2 regions of the Mycobacterium sp. pW045 genome follow, and region 2 is predicted to be linked to the other one. Evidence: riboswitches for the same ligand, from Rfam matches in the RefSeq annotation. Region 2 holds a riboswitch; the other holds the start of a gene.
What was found. A riboswitch is a leader RNA that binds a small molecule or an ion and turns the genes downstream of it on or off. The one in region 2 is predicted to bind magnesium.

Region 1 (4,174 bases), on a different contig from region 2:
TTGGTGTCGGCGGTGCTGGTGGTGTTCTTCGGCCGGCTCGGCGACATGTTCGGCCGGGTGCGCATCTACAACGCCGGCTTCGTGGTGTTCACGGTGGCGGCGATCGCGCTGTCGATCGATCCGTTCGACCTCGGCGCCGGCGCCCGGTGGCTGATCGGCTGGCGGGTGGTGCAGGGCGTCGGCGGGGCGATGCTGTTCGCGTCGTCGGCGGCGATCATCACCGACGCCTTCCCGGCCAATCAACGTGGTATGGCGCTGGGGGTCAACCAGGTGGCGGCGGTCGCCGGATCCTTCGTCGGCCTGCTGATCGGCGGGCTGCTGTCGGAGTGGGATTGGCGGGCGGTGTTCTGGGTCGGGGTGCCGATCGGGGTGCTGGGCACCGTCTGGTCGATGCGGTCGCTGCACGAACTCGGCGAGCGCGCACCGGCCAAGCTGGACTGGGCGGGAACGGTGACGTTGGGGCTGGGGCTGACCGTGGTGCTGACCGCCATCACCTACAGCATTCAGCCGCATGGTGATTCGCCGACCAGCTGGACAAGTCCGGTGGTGCTGGGTTCGCTGGCGCTGGGAGTGGCGCTGCTGGTGCTGTTCTGCGTCATCGAACTGCGGGTCGCCGCGCCGCTGCTCGATGTGCGGCTGTTCCGGATCCCGGCGTTCGGAATGGCCAACGTGGCCGGCCTGTTGGCGGCGATCGGGCGCGGCGGTATGCAGTTCATGCTGATCATCTGGCTGCAGGGCATCTGGTTGCCGCTGCACGGCTACAGCTTCGAATCCACCCCGCTGTGGTCAGGCATCTACCTGCTGCCGATGACGGTGGGCTTCCTGTTGGCCGGGCCGGTGGCCGGGTCACTGTCCGACCGGCACGGCGCCCGCCCCTTCGCCGTCGGTGGGATGGCGCTGATGGCGGTGACGTTCGTGGCGCTGGTGCTGCTTCCCGTCGACTTCGACTATCGGGTCTTCGCGGCGCTGGTCTTCCTCAACGGGCTCGGCGGCGGGATCTTCACCGCGCCCAACACCGCTGTGGTCATGTCCAGTGTCCCGGCCGCCCAGCGCGGTGCCGCCTCGGGTGTGCGGGCCACGTTCTTCAACGCCGGCACGTCGTTGTCGATCGGTATCTTCTTCTCCCTCATGGTGATCGGCCTGGCGAACACACTGCCGGAGGCGATGGGTGCGGGGTTAGAGCACCGGGGAGTGCCCGCCGAGGTCGCACAACAGGTGGCCCACACCCCGCCGGTGGGCAGCCTGTTCGCGGCGTTTCTGGGTTATAACCCGATCGGCGAACTGCTGGGGCCCTCCGGTGCGCTGGAGCATCCCGGTGTCGACGCCCAGATGTTGACCGGGCACAGCTTCTTCCCGCAACTGATCTCCGGGCCATTCCACACCGGGTTGGCGGTGGTGTTCGCCGCCGCGGCGGTGATGATGGTGCTCGGGGCGCTGACGTCGTGGGCGGCGCCGGGGCGTTACGCCGGCGAGCCGGTGAACCGGTCCGACAGCACCCCGGGCGCCGTGTGACGGTGCACTTCGACGATGCCGCCGGGTCGTGACCGAACCGTGTGGAAACCGGTGGGTGAGTTGAATTGACCCGGGCGCATTCCTGATGCACTATGGACCGTGCAAGCACCTCGTTAGGTGAGGCGTCTGCACGGACACAGGCCACTGACCCCGAACGTCGAAAGACGCCCCGGGTCAGGACAGCTCCTCCCGGCTTAAGGGTTGAGCCCAAGTGGCTTCCGATCTACGGACACGCCGTGCAGTGTCGAAGCTCTGACGAGTGGGGTGCGGTCTTCCGACGGTCGTCGGAGCTGCCTCCAATGCCTGCGGTGAAACCGGCACGCCCACGCGTGCCCGCGACCGAGAGGAGGTGAGGGACGCATGAGTTCCGGTGATAGTCCGAGCCGATATCTGACTTCTGTTCCGTCCCCATCCGAACGGTCGCATACCGCCTCCAGCTGAGCTCCGATTCCGGCCTCCAGCTGAGCGCGTAGCGGCGTTACGCGACTAGGAGGCCATCATCATGGTTGCAATCGCCTACACCGACATCCAGGCGCCGGCTCCGCGTGCCAACAGCACGGCGAAGAAGGTGGACACCCGCCGGGGTGCACCGGCCGCGCCCGCCTCAGACCCGGTGGTCGACATGGCCACCCGGCTGCTCAGTGGTCCCCTGCACCAGATGTATGCACTCTTGTGGCGCGTCGGGGTGCTGACCGTCGACCACTGAGTCGACCGAGGCCAGCTCGGGCGTCTGCTAGGCGTCCTCTAGGGCCTCGCCGAGTTGCTCGAGTACCTCGCTGCGGTGGTTGTTGGCCAGAATGTGGCCGGCGGCCACCGCAGCGGCTACCGGCCAGTCGATGATCTCGAACGCGGCCAGCAGCGCCAGCCCACCGTAGTAGGCCAGCTGCTCGGGTCGCGGCACCGTCACCTTGCCGAACAGCGGCAATTCGACCGCGAAGCCCTCGGCAGCCCGGATGTGGGCCACCGCTTCCCGCTGGGATGCGCTGCGCCGCGTGCTGTCCGCCATCATGAGCCTCCTGGTGGCGACGGGTCGCCGGATGATCGGGCCGCGGCCGTTCCGCGACGAGAGCCGGTGTCCCCATTGTGCACAAGCCGCAGCCGTGGCGCGGAGTGGCCGTCGGAGGTCGGGGTGCCGTCCGGCTGCCGCGGCGTGGGCACCATGAACTGGGTGGGTTTGTCCGCGGACTCGTGCAGGCCGGACAGCAGCTTGGGCACCACGGCCGCGCCGGCGGTGGCCACCGTCGCTGACCCCAGCGCCTGAGCCCAGCCCAACGGACCCAGCGGGGTGCAGCCCAGCAGCTGGCTGACGCCCGGAATGGAGATCAACGTCCCCATCGCGGCGAGCGAGCCGACCGCGGTCGCCACCACCAGCGGGTCATGGGAGTCCAGCAGCGTCTGGCCCAGCTGGGCGGCGACCAGCGACACCAGCGCGACCGTGGAGGCCCGCTGTTGGCGCCCGGTCATCGAGGCCAGCGCCCATGCGCCCACCGCGGCCGACGCGGTCGTCACCCCGCGCACCGCCACCGCGCGCCACAGCGCGTCGGGGTCCGGGCCACGCGCCGTGGAGGCCGCCGAGTCGTTCAGTTCACTGACCGCCAGCGCGGTCGCCGGCAGCGCGTCGGTGAGCATGTTCACCAGCAGCAGCTGGCGGGCGTTGAGCGGTGAGCGCCCGGTGAGCGCGCTGCCGATGATCGCGAACGCCACCTCGCCGGCGTTGCCGCCCAGCAGCACCCCGACCGCTGCCTGCACCCGCTGCCACAGTTCCCGGCCCTCGTCCAACGCGTCGAGCAGGGTGTGGATCCGGCCATCGAGCAATACCACGTCGGCGGCGGTGCTGGCGGCCTCGCTGCCGTGGGCGACGACCGCGATCCCGACGGTGGCGGCGCGGATGGCCGCGGCATCGTTGGCGCCGTCACCGACCATCGCCGACACCTTGCCGGTGCGCTCCAGCGTCTGCACGATCTGCACCTTGTTCTCCGGTGACATCCGGGCGAACACCACCCGCTCGGCTACCGCGACCTCCTGTCCCTTGCGGGACAACGCATCCCACTCCGCGCCGCTGATTACCTGATCGGCGCTGATCTCCAGGCCGAGCTCCCGGGCGATCGCGGTGGCGGTGACCGGGTGGTCGCCGGTGATGAGCCGCACCGGGATCTGCCAGCGGTCCAGCTCGGCCAGCAGGCCGGCGGCCTCCGGCCGGGGGGTGTCGGCGATACCGATCAACCCGACGAACGTCAGCGCATCGCCACAGAACTGGCCGATGTCCTCCGGATCCGGGTCCTCACCCAGTGCGGCGACCTGCGCTGCGGAGAGTTCCCGCCGGGCAACGGCGATCACCCGCAGCCCCTGCCCGGCCATACCCAGCACCGTCTTGCGGATCGCCGGGTCGCCGCCGCAGGCGGGCCCGACGACCTCCGGCGCACCCTTGACGGTCAACTCGGCGCCGACGATCGACGCCGAGTAGCTGCGGCCGGACCGGAACGGCAGATGGGCGACCTCGCCGCGATCGGGATCCACCACGCCGGCAGCCGTCGCGGCGTCGATGATCGCGGCATCGGTGGCGTGCACCTGCCGGCCGTTGGTGGTCGGGGCGGCCTGCGCCGCGAACGCCAGCACCTCATCGGTGGTGTACCCCGGCGCCGGTGTCAGCTGTGTCACCCGC
Region 2 (4,174 bases):
GGTGAGGAACCGACCTGGGGCCCGCAGTACGGACCGTGGGCCGTGATCGCGGGCGGTTCCGAAGGTGTCGGGGCCGAGTTCGCGCTGTTGCTGGCACGCGCGGGAATCGACCTGGTTCTGATCGCACGCAAACCGGAACCGCTGCACCACACCGCTGACCGCTGCCGCCAACTCGGCGTGGACGTCCGCGAACTGGCGCTGGATCTGTCGCGGGCCGACAGCATCGAGCAGATCCGCTCGGCCACAACGGGTCTAGAGATCGGCCTGCTGATCTACAACGCCGGCGCCAACACCCACAGCGCGGAGTTCCTCGACGGCGATCTGGCGGCCTTCCAGCAGGTGATCGACCTGAACGTGAGCACGCCGCTGGCACTGATCCATCACTTCGCCGGCCCGATGCGTGCTCGCCGTCGCGGCGGTGTGCTGCTGGTCGGCTCGCTCACCGGCTACCAGGGTTCGGCGCGGCACAGCGTGTACGGCGGCGTGAAGGCCTTCACCCGGATCTACGCCGAGGGCCTGTGGCTGGAGTTGCGCGAACACAACGTGCATGTGCTCGAACTGGTGCTCGGCGTCACCAGGACACCGGCCATGCAGCGGGTGGGGCTCAACTTCGACATCCCCGGGATGCCGGTCTCCGATCCGGCCGACGTTGCCCGCGAGGGACTGGCCCAGCTCCCCCACGGCCCGGTGCACGTCGTCTCGGCTCATGCCGGCAATCCCGCGCTGCGCGCCACGCCCGACCGGGCCGCAGCCATACTCGCGTCCCATCGGATGATGCAGAAGCTGCTCGGCGGCAGGCCCACCCCCGACTCCGATGCCCCGCCCACCGGTTGATCGCGAGCCGGCGGCTCCCAGAACGGCCGCCCAGCGACGGCGCTGCGAACGGATACTCGCCACCGCCGCCCGACTCGGCGCCCGCCACGGGCTGGAGGCGGTCCGGATGCAGGCTGTGGCGGATCAATCCGGCGTTTCGATCACCACCGTCTACCGCTACTACCCGACGAAGCATCACCTGTTCAGCGCGCTGCTGTTGCACTACACCCGATCCATCACGCCGCCGGAGCCGGTGACCGGCTGTCCAACAGCCGATGTCAGCGAACTCATGGCCGGTATCTGCCGGTCCATGCTCGCCCGACCCCGGTTGGCCCGCGCGATGATCACCTCGGTCAATGCCCGGCGAGCCGAGTCCAGAGCGGCCGGCGATTTCAATCTGCGCGAGATCATCCTGTCGGTCGCCGGGATCACCCGACCCGCACCGCAGGACGCCCAGCTTGCGCTGCTGGTCGAGCAGTGCGCCTATGGCGTCTTGTCGTGGGCGGTGATGGGTGAGACCACGCCGGCGCAAGCCGAAACCGACATGCGCCGCGCGTGCGAACTGCTGCTGGCAGCCTGGCGCAAAACCTAGCTCCGCGTCACCGATGTATAGCACGTTTTCATGCCGCGCACAGCTAGTTCTACGCTGATCCAACGGGGACACCTCCCCGACGCGAAAGGGCGGCTCCTGCGACCAGACTGACACCCAACGTATTTCGAAACGCGCCCCACGGGGCCAACGTCGGCCGCGGGAAAGCGCCTTCTCTCTAGCCCCGAAATACGTTGCTGGCCAGCGGGTTTCCATACCCAGATTGGTCCGGCACGGCAGCCACGCCACGCCGGTCGAGTTGACTCTGCGCACTGTTGATGCCAACATGGCCGCGAACGCACCTCGCTAGGTGAGGCGTCTGTACGGATACAGGCCACTGACCTCCAACGTCGAGAGACGCCCAGGGTCAGGACAGCTCTTCCCGGCTTAAGGGTTGAGCCCAAGTGGCTTCCGGCTTCTGGCCGGATACGGCGTGCAGTGCCGAAACTCTGACGAGAGGGGTGCTGGCCGGCGGTGTTGTCGGCCCGGCTCTCCCTGATGTGCATGCTGCGCCGGCATCCCCGTGTGCCCTGGCCGTGAGGAGGTGAGAGTGACATTGAGTCCAGACGATAGTCCTTATCCGAGTTCGACGACCCCTTCACTCGAACCCGTTCGCGGCGCCGCTTTCACTTTCTGACTCGGCTCGCGCCTTACCGTACCCGCGCTCCCGTCTGCTGTCCCGAGCGCGGTCCCTCCGCGCGAATTTGCTTGCTCTGCAGCGTTATTCGCCATGCCAAAAGGAGTTTCGATGTCTTTTGTGTCTGCACTTCCCGAGGAACTCACCGCGACGGCGGCTGATCTGAACAGCATCGGCAACGCGGTGGCTGCGCAGAACACGGCCGCCGCCGGGCCGACAACCGGCGTGGTTCCGGCGGCCGCCGACGAGGTCTCTGCGCTGACCGCCGCACAGTTTGCCCGACATGCGCAGATGTACCAGACGATCAGCAAGCGCGCCGCTGTGGTGCACGAGAGGTTCGTGATCATGCTGCAGCGCAACGCGCAGTCCTACGCAGCGACCGACGCCGCCAACGCCATCTCGATCTAGCGAAAGGGTCCACTGATGATGGATTACGGAGCAGTTCCCCCGGAAATCAATTCCGCACGCATGTACGCCGGTCCCGGTGTCGGTCCGATACTGTCCGCCGCAGCGGCCTGGAACCTGTTGGCGGCAGAATTGCGGTCTGCAGCAATATCTTTCGAATGGTCGGTAGCGAGCCTGGTCAGCCAAGGTTGGTGGGGTCCTTCGGCATCGGCGATGACTGCGGCCGCTGAGCCCTACATCAGCTGGATGAGCGTCACCGCCGAACAGGCAGAGCAGACCGCAGCGCAGGCCTACGCCGCCGCCGATGCCTACGCCTCGGCCTACGCCATGACGGTGCCGCCGGCGGCGATCGCAGACAATCGAGTGATGTTGGCGGCATTGGTGAAGACGAACGCTCTGGGACTGAATACACCGGCGATCGCGGCGACCGAAGCCCGCTACGCTGCGATGTGGGCGCAGGACGCCGTTGCGATGTACAGCTACGCCGCCGCTGCCGCATCCGCCACCGAACTGATTCCGTTCGCGGCAGCGCCGGAGACCACCAGTTCAGACGACGAGGGTAGTTCGGGCGCCCTCCCCGCCGACACCGGAAATGCGCATTCCCAGGTGCCCAGCGCATTGCGGAGCATGGCGTCGCCGGCACAGGGCACGAGGCCGACGGACCCCGATTGGCATTGGACGAAGTTCTTCGACGGCCTCTTCGACGGGACCTGGGGCCACGACGACGGCTCGGGCCTGAATGTCAACGCGCAGCTGTGGAACACGATCGCCGCAACCGGGATCTTCGATCCGGGCGGGAACATCGAGGGCTTCGCGGGTCTGGCCACGCTCGGGTTTTTGGCCCGCGGCATGGACGGCGGCACGGCCGCCCTGACTGGGGGCGGGCTCAGCTCCGCGCCCGGTATCACACTGGCGTCGACCGAGACCGCCGGTCGTGCTGCCGGAGCTGCGGTCGGCGGCGCGGGCTCCCCGGTGTCGGCCGGAGTGGGCAGAGCGACCCTGATCGGATCCTTGTCCGCGCCACCGAACTGGGCAACGGCCGTCCCGGCAGCTGCGCCGAGTGCCGGAACAGCCAGCGGCTGGACGGTCGCCCCGGACAGCAGGTCAATGACGGCCATCCCGCCTCCGATGCTCCCGAACGGTGGCGGACGGAGCGGCAGCTTCGGGCTCGGGACGCCGCGCTATGGCGTCAAGCTCACCGTGATGCCGCGTCCGGTGGTGGTCGGGTAGGTGCATCGGCGCGGCGTGGGCGAACTGAGGAACCGACCGCTAAGCCTTACGCGGCATCCCCAACGCGGTTCCCAGGACCCACGCGAACAAGAACGCCGGCATGGCGGTGATCGAGAGTCCTTCCAGCGACAGCGGTCCGGCGCCGACGATGAACGCCAGCAACAACAGCGGATGTACCGCGGCAGCGGCAACGGCGAGGTGGGCGGTGTATCGGGGCAGCACCCCGTGGACGTACACCGCGACCGCGAACGACGCCAGGGCCACCACGGTCGGCATACCGGACATGGCCAGCAGACCGAACGCCAGGTCGTAGAGCAGCGCGACTGCTTCGGGGCTGTGGAATCGGTACAGCAGGATGTCGAACGCGGTGAACCCGCTGAGCAGCAGCGTCACGCAGCCGATGAAGCCGGTGGCGAAGCACGGCGCAAGAACCGATCTCACCGGCAGCCGATCCCGCAGCAGTGTCCACACTGCCCCGCCGAACACCAGCCACAGCGTCA

Region 1: it holds a riboswitch for magnesium, as region 2 does, so the genes downstream of both, ACAG20_RS14615 (Rv1535 family protein) here and ACAG20_RS09040 (PE family protein) in region 2, are expected to answer to the same signal.

Annotation. Positions count from the first base shown of each region.
Region 1 covers NZ_JBGGKU010000008.1:128,193-132,366, reverse strand. Annotated here, with positions in the region: gene ACAG20_RS14620 (MFS transporter) at 1-1,512, shown strand, start outside; M-box (ykoK) riboswitch at 1,615-1,783, shown strand; gene ACAG20_RS14615 (Rv1535 family protein) at 2,015-2,218, shown strand; gene ACAG20_RS14610 (hypothetical protein) at 2,246-2,521, opposite strand; gene ACAG20_RS14605 (HAD-IC family P-type ATPase) at 2,518-4,174, opposite strand, start outside.
Region 2 covers NZ_JBGGKU010000004.1:405,374-409,547, reverse strand. Annotated here, with positions in the region: gene ACAG20_RS09050 (SDR family NAD(P)-dependent oxidoreductase) at 1-834, shown strand, start outside; gene ACAG20_RS09045 (TetR family transcriptional regulator) at 815-1,405, shown strand; M-box (ykoK) riboswitch at 1,698-1,870, shown strand; gene ACAG20_RS09040 (PE family protein) at 2,151-2,447, shown strand; gene ACAG20_RS09035 (PPE family protein) at 2,463-3,674, shown strand; gene ACAG20_RS09030 (hypothetical protein) at 3,714-4,174, opposite strand, start outside.